Regions from separate parts of the Microbacterium sp. DT81.1 genome, predicted to be linked through region 2. Evidence: predicted binding sites of a transcription regulator. Region 2 holds the regulator's gene; the other holds the start of a gene.
The links. Region 2 encodes HspR, which represses chaperone genes until heat shock. Its sites were predicted from a motif close to AAGTTGAGTCNNNNNGACTCAACTT; they were not measured.

Region 1 (7,107 bases), on a different contig from region 2:
CGAGGTAGAAGTCCTCGAATCCCCGCTCCCCGGCCACCGCCTTGCGAGCCCACTCGTGCTCGTTGCTCGTGTGGTTGAAGATGAAATCGACGACGAGTGAGATTCCGGCGTCGCGCAGCTCGGCGGACAGCGCGGCCAGCTCTTCCATCGTGCCGAGCCTCGGATTCACGCGCCGGTAGCTCGACACGGCATACCCTCCGTCGGAGTTTCCCTCCGGGCTCTCGAAGAGCGGCATCAGGTGCAGGTAGGTGAGCCCCAGCTCCTGGAAGTAGGGGATGCTGTCCCGGATGCCGGCGAGCGAACCCGCGAAGCGGTCGACGTAGCAGACGCCGCCGAGCATGCGGTTCGAGAGGAACCAGCCGGGGTCGGCCTCGCTCTGCTCATCGCGGGCCTTCAGGTCAGGGGAGCGCACCTTCCAGGATGCCGCGGCTTCGGCGATCACCGCCGCGAGCTGATCGAGGCTGTCGTCGCGCTCGCCGTAGAGCTCGAGGAACAGCGGATGGAGGGTGGGGAAGTGCTCGTAGAACCGCCGGGTGAAGGAGGCGTCGATCTCGCCGGCGCCCAGTGTCGCGAGCGCGCGGACCGCGTCGATGTCGTCGGTCCACTCGGCGGTGAGTCTCGGCATTGCGCTCCTCGTGAAGTGGCGACGTGTGCTCTCACCCTAGGTGCCGCAACGGGCGCCCGCGAGGACTGGAGCGCGGCCGGTGCGCCTGGGAGACTTCCCGCATGAGACTCGTTCAAGTGGCGTTGCACGCCTCCGACCTCGACCGCGCGTCGGACTTCTACACGGTGCTGCTCAACACCGATCCAGTGGCCCGGTTCGACCCTCCGGGGCTGCTCTTCTTCGATCTCGACGGTGTGCGGCTGCTGCTGGATGCCGAGGCCCCGGCATCGCTTCTGTATCTGCATGTGCACAACGTGCATGAGACGCTGGAGCGCCTCGACGGCATCGCGGATGTCGTGTCCCGGCCGCACGTCATCTTCCGGCACGAGAACGACACACTCGGTCCCGCCGGGCACGAGGAGTGGCAGGCCTTCATCCGCGACTCGGAGGGCAACATGGTCGGCCTGATCGCGTTCCAGCCCGCCTGACTTGGCACTCCTCCGCTCGCCGCCGCCGGTCTCGGGCACTCCGTGCTGAGCTCGCTCGTCGCTGAGTGCGGGAGTACACCGGGTGTACCCGCACCTTGCGACGAGCGACGCCGTGAGGGCCTGCGTTTTTCGGGGGATTTCGGGTCTCGTGTTCGCTCGAGGCGAACAGAGATCAGACTTGGCACTCTCGGTGTCCGAGTGCTAATCTGAACGTAGTTGAGCCGATAGGGCTCAACTCCCAGAACACAGTCCGGAAAGTTCCGGACGCACGACAGAAGGAGACGACATCATGGCAACCTACGACCCGTTCCGTGACCTCGACCGCCTCGCGTCGACGTTCTTCGAAGGCCGACGCGGCCCACGGTTGATGCCGATGGACCTGTACCGCGACGGTGACCACTACGTGCTGACCGCCGACCTGCCGGGCATCGACCCCGGTTCGGTCGACATCGACGTCGACGGCCAGCTGCTCACGATCCGCGCGGAGCGGACGCTCACCGGCGGAGAAGGAGTCAAGTGGATCACCCGCGAGCGTGAGGCTGCGAGCTTCCTGCGTCAGCTCAACCTCGGTCAGGGCGTCGACACGGAGCACATCGCGGCCAGCTACAGCAACGGTGTGCTGAGCGTGACCATCCCCGTCAGCGAGAAGGCCAAGCCGCGCAAGATCGAAGTGGCGACGGAGGGTGACCAGCAGGTCCTCCAGGCTCGCGAGAGCACCGACGCTCAGCAGTCGGTCGAGCAGTAGCAGCACACGGCGCGCAACGCCCGTCAACCCAGGTGCATCGCCGAACAGCACCGGCGCATCACCGAGCGACAGCGGCGCAGACCGCGAAACACCGGCGCAGCGCCGAACGAACCGCCCCGAGGCAGACCGCCTCGGGGCGTTTCGGCGTATCGGGGCGCTTCCCATCGCGCACTTTCGGGTAAGCCGCACCGTGCGGGTCAGCCGCGGCCTGCGCCGGCGGTCGAAGAAGGAGGACGCCCATGGCCATTCACAGGAGCCTGATCGCGATCATCGCGAGGAGGAATCCGGCGATCTGGGAGGAGATCATCGGTCCGCTCCGGAGTTCGTGTTCGGCTATGCCGTGGGCCTCGCGTTCGCGCTCGAGAGCAGCGTCCACGCCTGGGAGTTCCTCGACGGCGCTCCGGCCCTCGAACAGCTTCACGAAGCGGCGTTCGAGACGGTGGAATCCGCCGGCTGAGCACAAGAGGGCCCGAACGCCGGGCGTACGCTGAGGGGGTGACAGCGTACGTCTCGGCGTTCGAGTTGTTCTCCATCGGCGTGGGACCCTCGAGCTCGCACACGGTCGGCCCCATGCGCGCCGCGCAGGACTTCGCCGCACGACTGCGCGCCTCCGGCCGGCTTTCGGAGGTCGGCCGGGTGACCTGCGTGCTGTACGGCTCACTCGGCGCGACGGGAATCGGGCACGGCACACCGGATGCGATCGTCGGCGGCCTGCAGGGGCTGGCTCCCGAGACGGCAGATCCGGATGCCGTGCGCTCGGCGTGGCGCGACTGGCCCGATGGCGGCGCGCTGGCGCTCGACGGGAACCACCCCGTCCCGTTCGTCAAGGCCGACATCGCGTTCGAGCCGCGGTCGCGGCTGCCCGGCCACCCGAACGCGATGACGCTGTACGCGTGGGCCGCCGAGCATTCCCCGGTCGCTGAGCCTGGCCCGGTCGCTGAGCCTGGCTCGGTCGCTGACCCTGGTTCGGTCGCTGAGCCTGTCGAAGCGTCGGACCGCGCCTCGGTCGCTGAGCCTGGCTCGGTCGCTGAGCCTGTCGAAGCGTCGGACCGCGCCTCGGTCGCTGAGCCTGGCTCGGCCGCTGAGCCTGTCGAAGCGTCGGACCACGACGCCTCGACAAGCTCGGCGACCGGTGCTGGCTCGGCGACCGGTGCTGGCTCGGCGACCGGTGGTGGCTCGGCGACCGATTCGCGCTCGGCGATCCGCACGACGGGCCGAACGATCTACTCCACGGTCCCCGAGCCCGTCGAGGGGACGCCGCTTCTCACCGAGACGTATTACTCCGTCGGCGGCGGGTTCATCCGCCGAGATGGCGAGGAGGCGCAGGTCACCCCGCACGCCTATCCCTACTCGTACGCCGACGCCGAGTCCCTGATCGCGCTGTGCGACGAGCACGGCCTGACGATCGCGGAGCTGGCGAGGCGCAACGAGCAGTCGCTGCGCTCAGAGGACGAGGTGGCCGCGGGGCTCGATGCGATCTGGGACGCCATGGCGGCCTGCGTCGAGGCCGGCCTGCACCACGACGGCGTGCTTCCCGGCCTGCTCGAGGTCAAGCGGCGGGCGTCGGCGATCCGGGAGCAGCTCGAGGCGGCCGAGGCGGGCGGCCACCGGGAGCTTCCCGGTGAGTGGCTCGGCGCGTTCGCGCTCGCCGTCAACGAGGAGAACGCTGCCGGCGGGCGGGTCGTCACGGCGCCGACCAACGGCGCCGCCGGCATCCTGCCCGCCGTTGCGATGTACTGGTGGCGGTTCCTCGCGGACGCCGGGCTCGGAGCGGGGAACGCCGTGACGCCGTACGGCGAACTCGTTGGCAGCGCTCTGCTCGGTTTCGACCCCTCGACAGGCTCGGGGACCGGCTCAGGCTCGGGGACCGGCTCAGGCTCGGGGACCGGCTCAGGCTCGGGGACCGGCTCGGGCTCGGGGACCGGCTCGGGCTCGGGGACCGGCTCAGGCTCGGGGACCGGCTCGGGCTCGGGGACCGGCTCGGGCTCGGGGACCGGCTCAGGCTTGCGGGCCGGCTCGGGCTCGCGACGCGGCACAGGCTCGGACCCGGCCATAGGCTCGCCGCCGCCGAGCGATCCCCTCGACGGGGCCCTCGTGGCCGATGCGAACCGCCGCCGCGGCATCCGTCGCTTTCTGCTCACGGCCACCGCGCTCGGCTCGCTGTTCAAGGCGAACGCGTCGATCTCGGGCGCCGAGGGCGGCTGCCAGGCCGAGGTCGGCTCGGCCTGCGCCATGGCGGCCGGCGGCCTGACCGCCGTCATGGGCGGCACGACGCGGCAGATCGAGAACGCCGCCGAGATCGCCATGGAGCACCACCTCGGGCTGACATGCGATCCGATCGGCGGGCTCGTGCAGATCCCGTGCATCGAGCGGAACGCCATCGCGGCATCCACCGCCGTCACAGCGGCCCGGCTCGCACTCCGCGGCGACGGCTCGCATTACGTCTCGCTCGACGCGGTCGTCGAGACCATGCGCCAGACCGGCGTCGACATGTCGACGAAGTACAAGGAGACCAGCGAAGGCGGCCTGGCGGTCAACGTCATCGAGTGCTGACGGAACAAGCCGTGACCCCCAGGACCGCGACTTCATCCCCCACTGCGCCGCCCCAGCTGCACCCGCTCCACGGTCTCGCCCACCGCCACGAGCACGAGCAGCGCGGCGACCGCCAGCGACAGAACCAGCGCATCGAACAGCGGCGAAGCCACGGCGAGCACGAGAATGCCCGCGATGCCGAGCACGTGCGCCCGCGCCCAGCGGTGCTCGAGCACCCGCCGGAACAGCGTCGTGCCGACGAGGAACAGCAACGGCCCCCCGAGCAGAATCACCGTCACCTCGAGCCCCGCCGAATGTGGATGACCGAGCGCCTCCTTGTCGCCGACGCTCATCAGCACGATCCCCGCGATGATCGCGAGGTGCACCCAGGTGTAGGCGGTGCGGGCGAGGCGGCCCGGTTCGTCGGCGGCCTCGATCGCCTCGGACCCGATGCGCTCGCCGTGGTCGAAGTAGATCCACCAGGCGGCCGCGGCGGTCACGAACGACGTACCGAGCGCGATGATGCTCTCCGGGGATGACTCCGTGCCCGCGAACGCGAAGCCCGCGACGAGCAGGCCCTCACCGATCGCGATCAGCACGAAGAGGGAGGTGCGCTCCGCGATGTGCGGACCGGAGATGTCCCAGGCGCCGATTATCGCCCGCCCGTAGCCGGGCACCGGGAAGCCGAGCACCGTGCCGATCAGCTCCAGCCCGAGCGCGGCGGCCCAGAACGGCAGCTGCAGCTCCAGGGGGAGGAGCGCGCCCGTGATCCAGAGCACGGCGCCGGCAGCCGTCCACGCGAGGACGCAGGTGAAGTCCCGGGCCACCCCGGGGTCGTGCCGCCGCGTCGCCCAGACGATGAAGCCCGTGCGGCCGAGCTGCAGCACGACGTAGGCGATGGCGAACGTCCACGCCCGCTCGCCGAAGGCCTCGGCGATCGCGACGCTCATCAGCAGCGCCACGGCGGCGAGCGCGACCACCGCCCCGCGCACCGGAAGCCTGACGGGGTCGAGCCAGTTGGTCACCCAGGTCGTCGACACCCACGCCCACCACAGCGCGCACACCATGATCACGCCCTCGAGCGCACCGAGCGGAGTCTGGTTCTCGTACAGGTACGCCGAGAGCTGCGTCAGGGCGAACACGAACACCAGGTCGAAGAAGAGCTCGACGTAGGTGACGCGGTCGGCGCGAGGAGTGTCGCTCGGGCGCAGGACGTCGCTTCGCATGCCCAAAGTCATCCCTCATCATCGCAGGCCGCTTCCCTGTCGGTCCCTGCGCTCCATGCTGGCGCCTGGGCTCCGTCGGGGCCCAGGTCTAGGCTGGGCGGATGCCGAACTACGCCGTTCCGACGCCGCGGCGTCCGCGCGGCCGGCCCCGCGGCGGGGGCGCGGACACGCGCGATCGCATCGTCGCGGCGGCCATCGACGAGTTCGGCGAGCGCGGCTACGACGGCGCCACGATGCGCGCGATCGCCGCGCGGGCCGGGGTGGATGCCGCGCTGCTGCACCACTACTTCGGCACCAAGGCCGACCTCTTCGGCGAGACGGTCGGCGCGCCGATGCGCCCGGACCTTGCCCTGCCCGAGATCCTCGACGGTCCCCGCGACGAGGTGGGCGAACGGGTCGTGCGCTACCTGCTCGAGGCGTGGGAGGTGCCGGAGACCCGCAAGCGGGGTGTCGTGCTGCTGCGTTCCGCGATCGGCAACAAGCTCGCGACCCCGCTCCTCGCCGGCTTCATCTCCCGTGAGCTGCTGGGCAAGATCGCGGCGGTGCTCGATACGCCCGACGCCGAGCTGCGTGCGGCGCTCGTCGCCTCCCAGATCGCCGGCCTCCTGATCGGGCGCTACGTGCTGCGGCTGCCGCCGCTGGCCGAGGCATCCGTCGACGAGCTCGTCACCCGGCTCGCGCCCACGGTCCAGCGCTACCTGTTCGACGAACACGAGGGGAAGACATGACCTTCCAGGCATATCTCGACAACATCGAGGAGCAGACCGGCCTCACACCCCGCCAGTTCCTCGAGCTCGCGACCGAGAAAGGCTTCGGGCCCGGCACGAAGGCCACGCCGATCGTCGAGTGGCTCGCCGCGGACTACGGTCTCGGTCGTGGCCATGCGATGGCGCTGGTGCACGTCATCACGAAGGGTCCGAAGATCCCCGGCAAGCACGTCGAGTCGGGCGGCACCCACAGCGACCCGAGCGACACGCTGTGGCTCGACGGCAAGGCGACCAACCCGGCAGGCTGACCCGGCCGCGCGCGGAGCGCGCGCGTCGACGCCTTCCCTCTTGTGATTCCCGCGTCGCCGGAGCATTATTCATCATGTGATGAATAAAACCCCGAGTGCCGCGGCCGCGGCCGCCGTGTCGGTGCGCGGCCTTCGGGTGCGCCGGGGGACGACCACGGTCTTCGACGGGCTCGACGTCCAGATCCCGCGCGGTCAGCTCACGGGACTCCTCGGCCCCTCGGGCTGCGGCAAGACCACGCTGATGCGCTCCATCGTCGGCGTGCAGAAGGTCGACGGGGGAACGGTCACGGTGCTCGGGGCCCCGGCCGGCTCGGCGGCGCTCCGGCACCGCGTCGCGTACGACACCCAGGCGGCCTCCGTCTACGGCGACCTCACGGTCGAGCAGAACCTCGCGTACTTCGCGCGGCTGATCGGCGCTCCGGCGAGCGATGTCGCCCGCGTGATCGGGGAGGTGGGACTCGGGCCGCAGGCCCGGCAGACGGTCGACTCCCTGAGCG
Region 2 (7,107 bases):
GGAGCAGTCGATGACGATCACGGGCGGCTCTTCGCTGCCCAAGGACGACATCGAGCGCATGGTGCGCGAGGCGGAGGAGCACGCGGCCGAGGACAAGAAGCGCCGCGAGTCCGCCGAGACCCGCAACCAGGCCGAGACGCTCGCGTACTCGATCGACAAGCTGATCAAGGACAACGACGACAAGCTGCCCGACGACGTCAAGACGTCCGTGCAGGCGGATGTCGATGCCCTCAAGACGGCGCTGGCCGGCGATGACGACGACGCGGTGAAGACCGCGTTCGACACGCTGACCCAGAGCCAGGGCAAGCTGGGCGAGGCCATCTACGCCTCGTCGCAGGCCTCCCAGGCCTCGCAGGCGTCCTCCAACCCGACGGCCGACGGCGCTCCCGACGCCCCGTCGGAGCCCAGCGAGGGCGGTTCGGACGAGGACGTCATCGACGCCGAGGTCGTCGATGAGGAAGAAGAGAAGAAGTAGCCATGGCAGGCAAGGACTTCGACCCATCGGCCGGCGCAGGACCCGGCGAGAACGAGGACGAGGTTCGGCCCGGCGGCGAGGGGTCGGAAGCGCAGGCATCCGGCCCCGAGTCGCAGGGCGACGAACTGACCGTCGATGACATCCTCAACGCCGCGCAGAGCGACGAGGCCGCCACGGCCGACGCCGAGGACGGCGTTTCATCGAGTGCCGAACCCGCCGATGCGCTGCTGATCGACCTGAAGCGCATCACGGCCGAGTACGCCAACTACCGCCGCCGCACCGAGGCGCTGCGCGAGCTCGAGATCGAACGGGCGCAGGGCCGCGTGGCGGCGGGAGTGCTGCCGGTGCTCGATGACCTCGACCGGGCCGAGAAGCACGGCGACCTCGTGGAGGGCACGCCGTTCGCGGCGATCGCCGAGAAGCTGCGCCTCTTCGCCGAGCGCCTGGGGATCACCTCGTACGGCGAGGCCGGTGAGGTCTTCGACCCGCAGCGGCACGAGGCGATCTTCCAGCAGCCCATCCCGGGCACCGTCGAGCCCACCGTGCTCGAGGTGGTCGAGGTCGGCTACCGGCTCGGCGACGTCGAGCTGCGGCCGGCCAAGGTCGTCGTCGCGGCACCGGCCGACCCTTCGGCAAGCTGAGAGGGCTGGGAGGGCAATGGCAAGTCAGGACTGGTTCGACAAGGACTTCTACAAGATCCTCGGCGTGTCGAAGGATGTCAGCGCGGCCGATCTCAAGAAGGCCTACCGCAAGCTCGCGCGCACTCATCACCCCGACTCGAATCAGGGTGATGCGAAGGCCGAGGCGAAGTTCAAGGAGATCAGCGAGGCGTACTCGGTCCTGAACGACCCCGAGCAGCGCGAGGAGTACGACCAGATCCGCGCGATGGGCTCCGGCGCCCGCTTCACGGCGGGCGGCCAGCCGGGTGGGTTCGAGGACGTCTTCAGCATGTTCGGCCAGGGCCGCGGCCGCGGTCAGGCGACCGAGGACTTCGACGACATCTTCAGCATGTTCAACCAGCAGCGGGGCGGCGGGTTCGGCTCCGGCCGCTTCGGGCAGCCGTCCGGCGGCTACCGCGGATTCGGCGGTCCTCAGCGAGGGGCCGACGTGACGGCCCGGACCACGATCGACTTCCTCACCGCGACCAAAGGCGAGACCATCACGCTGCAGGGCGAAGACGGCAAGCCGTTCAAGGTGAAGATCCCCGCCGGTGTCTCCGACGGGCAGAAGGTGCGGCTCCGCGGCCGCGGACGCCCGTCGCCCGACGGCGGCGAGAACGGAGACATCGTGGTGCAGGTCTCGGTGCGCAAGCATCCGGTCTTCGAGCGGGACGGGCTGAACCTGCGGGTCACCGTGCCGGTCACCTTCACCGAGGCGGCGCTCGGTGCCACCATCGAGGTGCCGACCCTCGGCGGAGAGCCGGTGAAGCTGCGTGTGGCCCCCGGCACGCCCTCGGGTCGCGTGCTGCGGGTAAAGGGCCGGGGCGTGCAGACGCCGAAGGGGACCGGAGACCTGCTGGCCGTCGTGCAGGTCGCCGTGCCGACGCACCTGGACGACGCCGCGCGCGAGGCGCTCGAGCGGTTCCACGAGCTGGAGCCCAAGGAGAACCCGCGCGCCGACCTGATGGCGAAGGCCCGCGGCTGACCCCGTTGCCGCGGGGTGGATCGGAGAAGAGGTGAGGGGCATGACCGATGAACGACAGGTCGACGAGGACTCTCCGCTCTTCGCGATCGCCGTCGCCGCCGAGCTGGCGGGCATGCATCCGCAGACGCTGCGCCAGTACGACCGGCTGGGGCTCGTGGTCCCCGGCCGCACGCAGGGCCGCTCGCGCCGCTACTCGATGCACAACATCCAGCAGCTGCGCGAGGTGGCCCGGCTGTCGTCGGAGGGCATGAGCCTGCCGGGCATCGCCCGCATCCTCGAACTGGAGGAACGGGTGCGGGGGCTTCAGCGGCAGGTCGCGATGCTCGAGGAGCGGGTGCGTGCCGAGCTCGAGAATCGCCCCGGGGCGCGCGTCTTCGCGGCCGGCACGAGCGGCAACGTGATCACGCTGCGCTCGGGCAAGCGGGTGCGGCGGCAGACGGATGTCGTGCTCTGGCGCCCACACGCACCGAACGACTCCTGACGTCATACCGGTCGTCCCAGCCCCCCCACAGCGATGGGCGGGGACCCCGGATCAGTCAGCCGGCGAGGGCGGCGGTGTGCCGAGCGCGTGGAACGCCGCCCAGAACTCCTCCGGGATGACGGCGTCGACGAGGCCGTCCAGGGCGCGCAGCCGCTCCACGCTCGAGACGCCCACGACGACGGAGTGGACGCGCGGGTCGGCCATCGCGAACTGCAGAGCCGCGGCCGCGAGGTCGACGCCGGACTCGTCCGCCAGCGCCCGCAGCCGCTCGAGGAACGCAAGGAACTCCGGCGACGGCTCGGTGTAGGCGTACTTCGTGCCGCGCGTCCGCGAGCCCGCGAGGATGCCGCCTCCGAACGGGGCCGCGTTGAAGACGGCCATGCCCCGCTCGGTCGCCTCGTCGAAGACGGTGCCGGCCGTCCGGTCCACGAGCGTGTAGCGATTGTGGATCAGCACCGCGTCGAAGGCATCCGTCCGGACGTACTCCTCCATGAGGGCACGCGTGCCCGCGGCGATGCCGATGGCGCCGACCGTTCCCTCGTCCCGCAGCCGCGCGAGCGCCTCGACGGGTCCTCCGGGTGCCATTGCCTCGGCGACGGTCAGCCCGTACGGGTCGTGGAAGTGCAGCAGCGGGAGCGTGTCCAGCCCTAGACGCTCCTTCGTCTCTTCGAAGGATCGCAGCACGCGATCGGCGTCGAAGACGCCGGTGTCGGGATCCTGATCCACCTTCGAGAAGATCCTGCGATCGGCCGGCAGGCCGCCGAGCCGGGCGATCGCGGCGCCGAGCAGGCGCTCGCTGGCGCCGTCGGCGTAGTTGTTCGACGTGTCCACCTGGTGGTGGCGGCCCGTGAGCAGGGCATCGCCCAGTTCCGTGCCGATCTCGGGGCGCTTGCCCAGCGGCGATGCCCCGAGCGTGATCGGCTCGAGGCCGGCTGCGAGGTCCTGTCCCGTCGTGTGCGTCATCCTCCGAGGGTATCCGGGCGGTCCCGTCGCTCGCATTCCTGCCGTGGGGCTTACGCGGTGTCCACCGCATCCACCAGAATGACGCCGTGGCGACCCTCGAAGATGTGCGTGCGATCGCGATCGCGCTGCCCGGCGTGGAGGAATCGGTCGGAACGCAGAACGGCGGACCGCAGTGGCGAGTGCCGTCCGGCGCGTTCGTGTGGGAGCGACCGCTGCGCCGGCGCGACGTGGATGACCTCACGGCCGAAGGGCGTTCGATCCCGGAGGGCGAGGTCGTCGCCGTGCGCACCGATGGGCTCGACGTGCAGCGTGCGCTCGCCGAATCCTTCCCGGACGCCTTCTTCGTGGTCCCGCACTTCGAGGGCTACCCCGCCGTGCTCGTTCGCCTCGACGCCGTCGAGCCCGAACAGCTGCGCGAGGTCATCACGGATGCGTGGCTGCTGAAGGCGCCGAAGCGAGTGGCTCGGCAGTGGGTCGCCGAGAACGTGCCGCCGAAGGAGTGACCCGCTTTGCGGGCGTCAGCCGTTCAGGCGGTCGCGCCAGGCGAGCAGCGGCTCGAGCACCGAGAGGTCGTAGTCCGGACCGTCGATGGCGGGCACGATGAAGCGCACTCCGAGCCCGTGGAGCCGCTCGGCGCCGTCCTCCTCCAGGAGTGGGCCCAGCCCGCGGATCGTGAAACCGCTCGACAGCTCGATCTCGGCAGGATCCCTTCCCGTCGTGGCGCACCACTCGTGCAGCACCCCGATCTTGCGCGACAGGTCATCCAGGGGTGTGAAGGTGTGCCAGATGTCGGCGTGCTCGGCGACGAGCCGGAGCGTCTTCCGCTCACCCTGCCCTCCGATCAGGATCGGGATGCGGCGCGTGGGCGGCGGATCGAGCAGGTCCCATCGGCGACGGATGCGGGGCAGGTCGGCGGCGAGCGCGTCGAGCCGGGAGCCCACGGTGCCGAACTCGTAGCCGTACGCGTCGTAATCGGGCTGGGCCCACCCGGAGCCGGTGCCGAAGATGAAGCGCCCGATCCCGTCGGGTCCCGCGCTGATGTGATCGACGGTACGGGCCATATCGGCCTGCAGGTCGGGGTTGCGGTACGAGTTGCAGTTGACCAGCGGCCCGAACTCGACGCGTTCCGTCTGCTCCGCGATCGCAGCGAGCACGGTCCAGGCCTCGAAGTGGGGCGCGTGCAACGGCTCGGTGAGGGGGAAGAAGTGATCCCAGCCGAAGATCGCGTCGACCCCCATGTCCTCGGCGCGCAGCACCGCGTCCCGGATGGCCCGGTACGGCGCGTGCTGAGGAGCGAGCTGCACCCCGATGCGCAGCGGGCGGTGGTCGGCCGGGTGCCCGCTCACGGTTCGATCCTCAGGACGTTGGCCGATTCGCCGAGGGCCAGATCGTCGACGACTCGGATGCCGCGGGCCAGCTCATCCAGCGGACCCATCACCGTGCCGAAGCGCTCCCTGTCGCTGCACACGGCGGTGACGCTCACGAAGTGCGTGCCGGTGTCCCACGTGTAGGTCGCGAAGGGAGGCGTTCGGCCATCGGGCGGAAGCGGCATCACGAGCTTCTCGCCGTTGCCCAGGTAGGTGCCGCGGAAGGTCTCGGTGTCGTCGTACTCCATCGGCATCGACGCACGGGCCGCCCGCAGCTGCGGCGTCGCCTCCTGCACCTGCGCCATCACGACGAGGAGCTCCGGATCGGCCTTCCACACCCACACCAGCACGCGTCCGTTGGCGCGGCGCATCAGGAAGGGCACGGCCTGGCTCATCGCCCAGGCGGCGAATCCGGTGGCCGGCTTGGCGGGCGACCCCGGAGTTCCGGTGGTCAGCGCCGACCCGGAGGCCCCGGCTGCTCCCGTCACCTGCGCCAGCAGCATCCCGATCGCCGCCTTGCGGTGCCGCCGGCCCTTGAATCCGAGCGAGTCCGTCACGGGCACCCAGCGGGTCGCGTCGGCATCGGCCTGCAGTCTCGGCATTCCTCAAGCGTATCCGGGTCGACCAGGGGGGCTCGGGTAGAGTTGGGATGCGCCCGCACGCTCGACCCGCGTGATCGCCGCGGACGCAGACCGCGTCACACCGCCGCCCACGCCCCCACGCCCCCGCGTGACCTCCGCAGAGATAGGCAGCCCGACACTCGTGACTCCCCCCGCGACGACCGACGACTCCCGCAGAGAAGACGCCGGGCGCTCCCCCCTGACGATCGTCATCGGGGCCGACACGTTCGCGCCGCACGTCAACGGGGCCGCGCGCTTCGCGGAGCGCCTGGCCGCGGGCCTGGTCGCCCGCGGCCACTCCGTGCACGTCATGGCGCCCAGTGCCACGCACCGTCGGCACGGGGTCTTCACCGAGGTCATCGAGGGCGAGCCCATGACGATGCACCGGCTGCCGTCATGGCGCTGGTACCCCCACGACTGGCTCACGTTCGTGTTTCCGTGGATGTCGAAGCACCACGCTCGCCGGGTGCTCGACTCGGTCAAGCCCGACGTCGTGCACATCCAGTCGCACATCATCATCGGTCGCGGCCTCACTCGCGAGGCCCGCAAGCGGGGCATCCCGATCATCGCGACGAACCACGTCATGGCCGAGAATGTCGTCGACTTCACGACCCTTCCGCATGCACTGAACAACGTGCTGGTGAAGCTGGCGTGGGCGGACGCCAAGCGCACGTTCGGCATGACCCGCGCGGTGACGACCCCGACGCGCAAGGCGGCAGACTTCCTCGAGGCCACGATCGACATCACGGGCGTTCTCCCGGTCAGCTGCGGCATCGACGCGTCCAACTACACGCCCGATCTCACCCCGCGGGAGAGCAATCGCATCATCTTCGTAGGGCGCCTCACGACCGAGAAGCACATCGACGTGCTGCTCCGCGCGATGCAGAAGCTGGATGCCTCGTTCGAGGCCACCCTCGACGTCGTCGGCGACGGCGACCAGCGCCGTGCTCTCGAGACGCTGGCCCGCGAGCTCGGCCTCGAGTCGAGGGTGATCTTCCACGGCCGCACCGACGAGACGGAGCTCCGCTCGCTGCTCACGCGGGCGAGCGTGTTCGCGATCGCGTCGATCGCCGAGCTGCAGTCGATCGCCACCATGGAGGCGATGGCCTCCGGTCTGCCCATCGTCGCGGCGAACGCCGTCGCACTGCCGCACCTGGTGCACCACGGCGACAACGGCTACCTGTTCGAGCCGGGCAACGCGGACGAGATGGCCGCCCGGCTCACCGACGTGCTGACGGCAGCCCCTGAAGAGCGGATGCGCATGCAGCAGGCGTCTCTCAAGGGTGTCGAGATCCACGACATCAACCGCACGCTCGACACCTTCGAGGCGCTCTATCGCGGCGAGCCGCTTCCCGGATAGGTCGCCGTGCACATCGTCATGTTCGCCGATCAGCACCTCGCCTCCCTCGGCGGGGCGCAGGTCTCCATGCGGCTGCAGCGACGATTCCTCGAGCGCGCGGGCCACACGGTGACGATCGTCGCGCCGGGCATGAGCAGGCGACGCGCCCCGGCCGCCCGGCCGGATGCCGCCGCGGAGCCGGACGGCCCGACCCCCGA

Region 1: the regulator HspR is predicted to act here: its motif matches at 1,306-1,330, upstream of ACLQ2Q_RS06970 (Hsp20/alpha crystallin family protein).

The regions. Positions count from the first base shown of each region.
Region 1 is NZ_JBNCMA010000002.1:385,726-392,832, forward strand. Features, by position in the region: gene ACLQ2Q_RS06960 (amylosucrase) at 1-625, opposite strand, end outside; gene ACLQ2Q_RS06965 (VOC family protein) at 727-1,092, shown strand; gene ACLQ2Q_RS06970 (Hsp20/alpha crystallin family protein) at 1,382-1,837, shown strand; gene ACLQ2Q_RS06975 (hypothetical protein) at 2,085-2,258, opposite strand; gene ACLQ2Q_RS06980 (L-serine ammonia-lyase, iron-sulfur-dependent, subunit alpha) at 2,333-4,390, shown strand; gene ACLQ2Q_RS06985 (low temperature requirement protein A) at 4,423-5,595, opposite strand; gene ACLQ2Q_RS06990 (TetR family transcriptional regulator) at 5,697-6,323, shown strand; gene ACLQ2Q_RS06995 (DUF4287 domain-containing protein) at 6,320-6,610, shown strand; gene ACLQ2Q_RS07000 (ABC transporter ATP-binding protein) at 6,690-7,107, shown strand, end outside.
Region 2 is NZ_JBNCMA010000005.1:290,727-297,833, reverse strand. Features, by position in the region: gene dnaK (molecular chaperone DnaK) at 1-475, shown strand, start outside; gene ACLQ2Q_RS15265 (nucleotide exchange factor GrpE) at 478-1,116, shown strand; gene ACLQ2Q_RS15260 (DnaJ C-terminal domain-containing protein) at 1,133-2,119, shown strand; gene ACLQ2Q_RS15255 (heat shock protein transcriptional repressor HspR) at 2,160-2,600, shown strand; gene ACLQ2Q_RS15250 (aldo/keto reductase) at 2,652-3,563, opposite strand; gene ACLQ2Q_RS15245 (MmcQ/YjbR family DNA-binding protein) at 3,650-4,066, shown strand; gene ACLQ2Q_RS15240 (LLM class F420-dependent oxidoreductase) at 4,082-4,909, opposite strand; gene ACLQ2Q_RS15235 (hypothetical protein) at 4,906-5,532, opposite strand; gene ACLQ2Q_RS15230 (glycosyltransferase) at 5,693-6,910, shown strand; gene ACLQ2Q_RS15225 (glycosyltransferase) at 6,917-7,107, shown strand, end outside.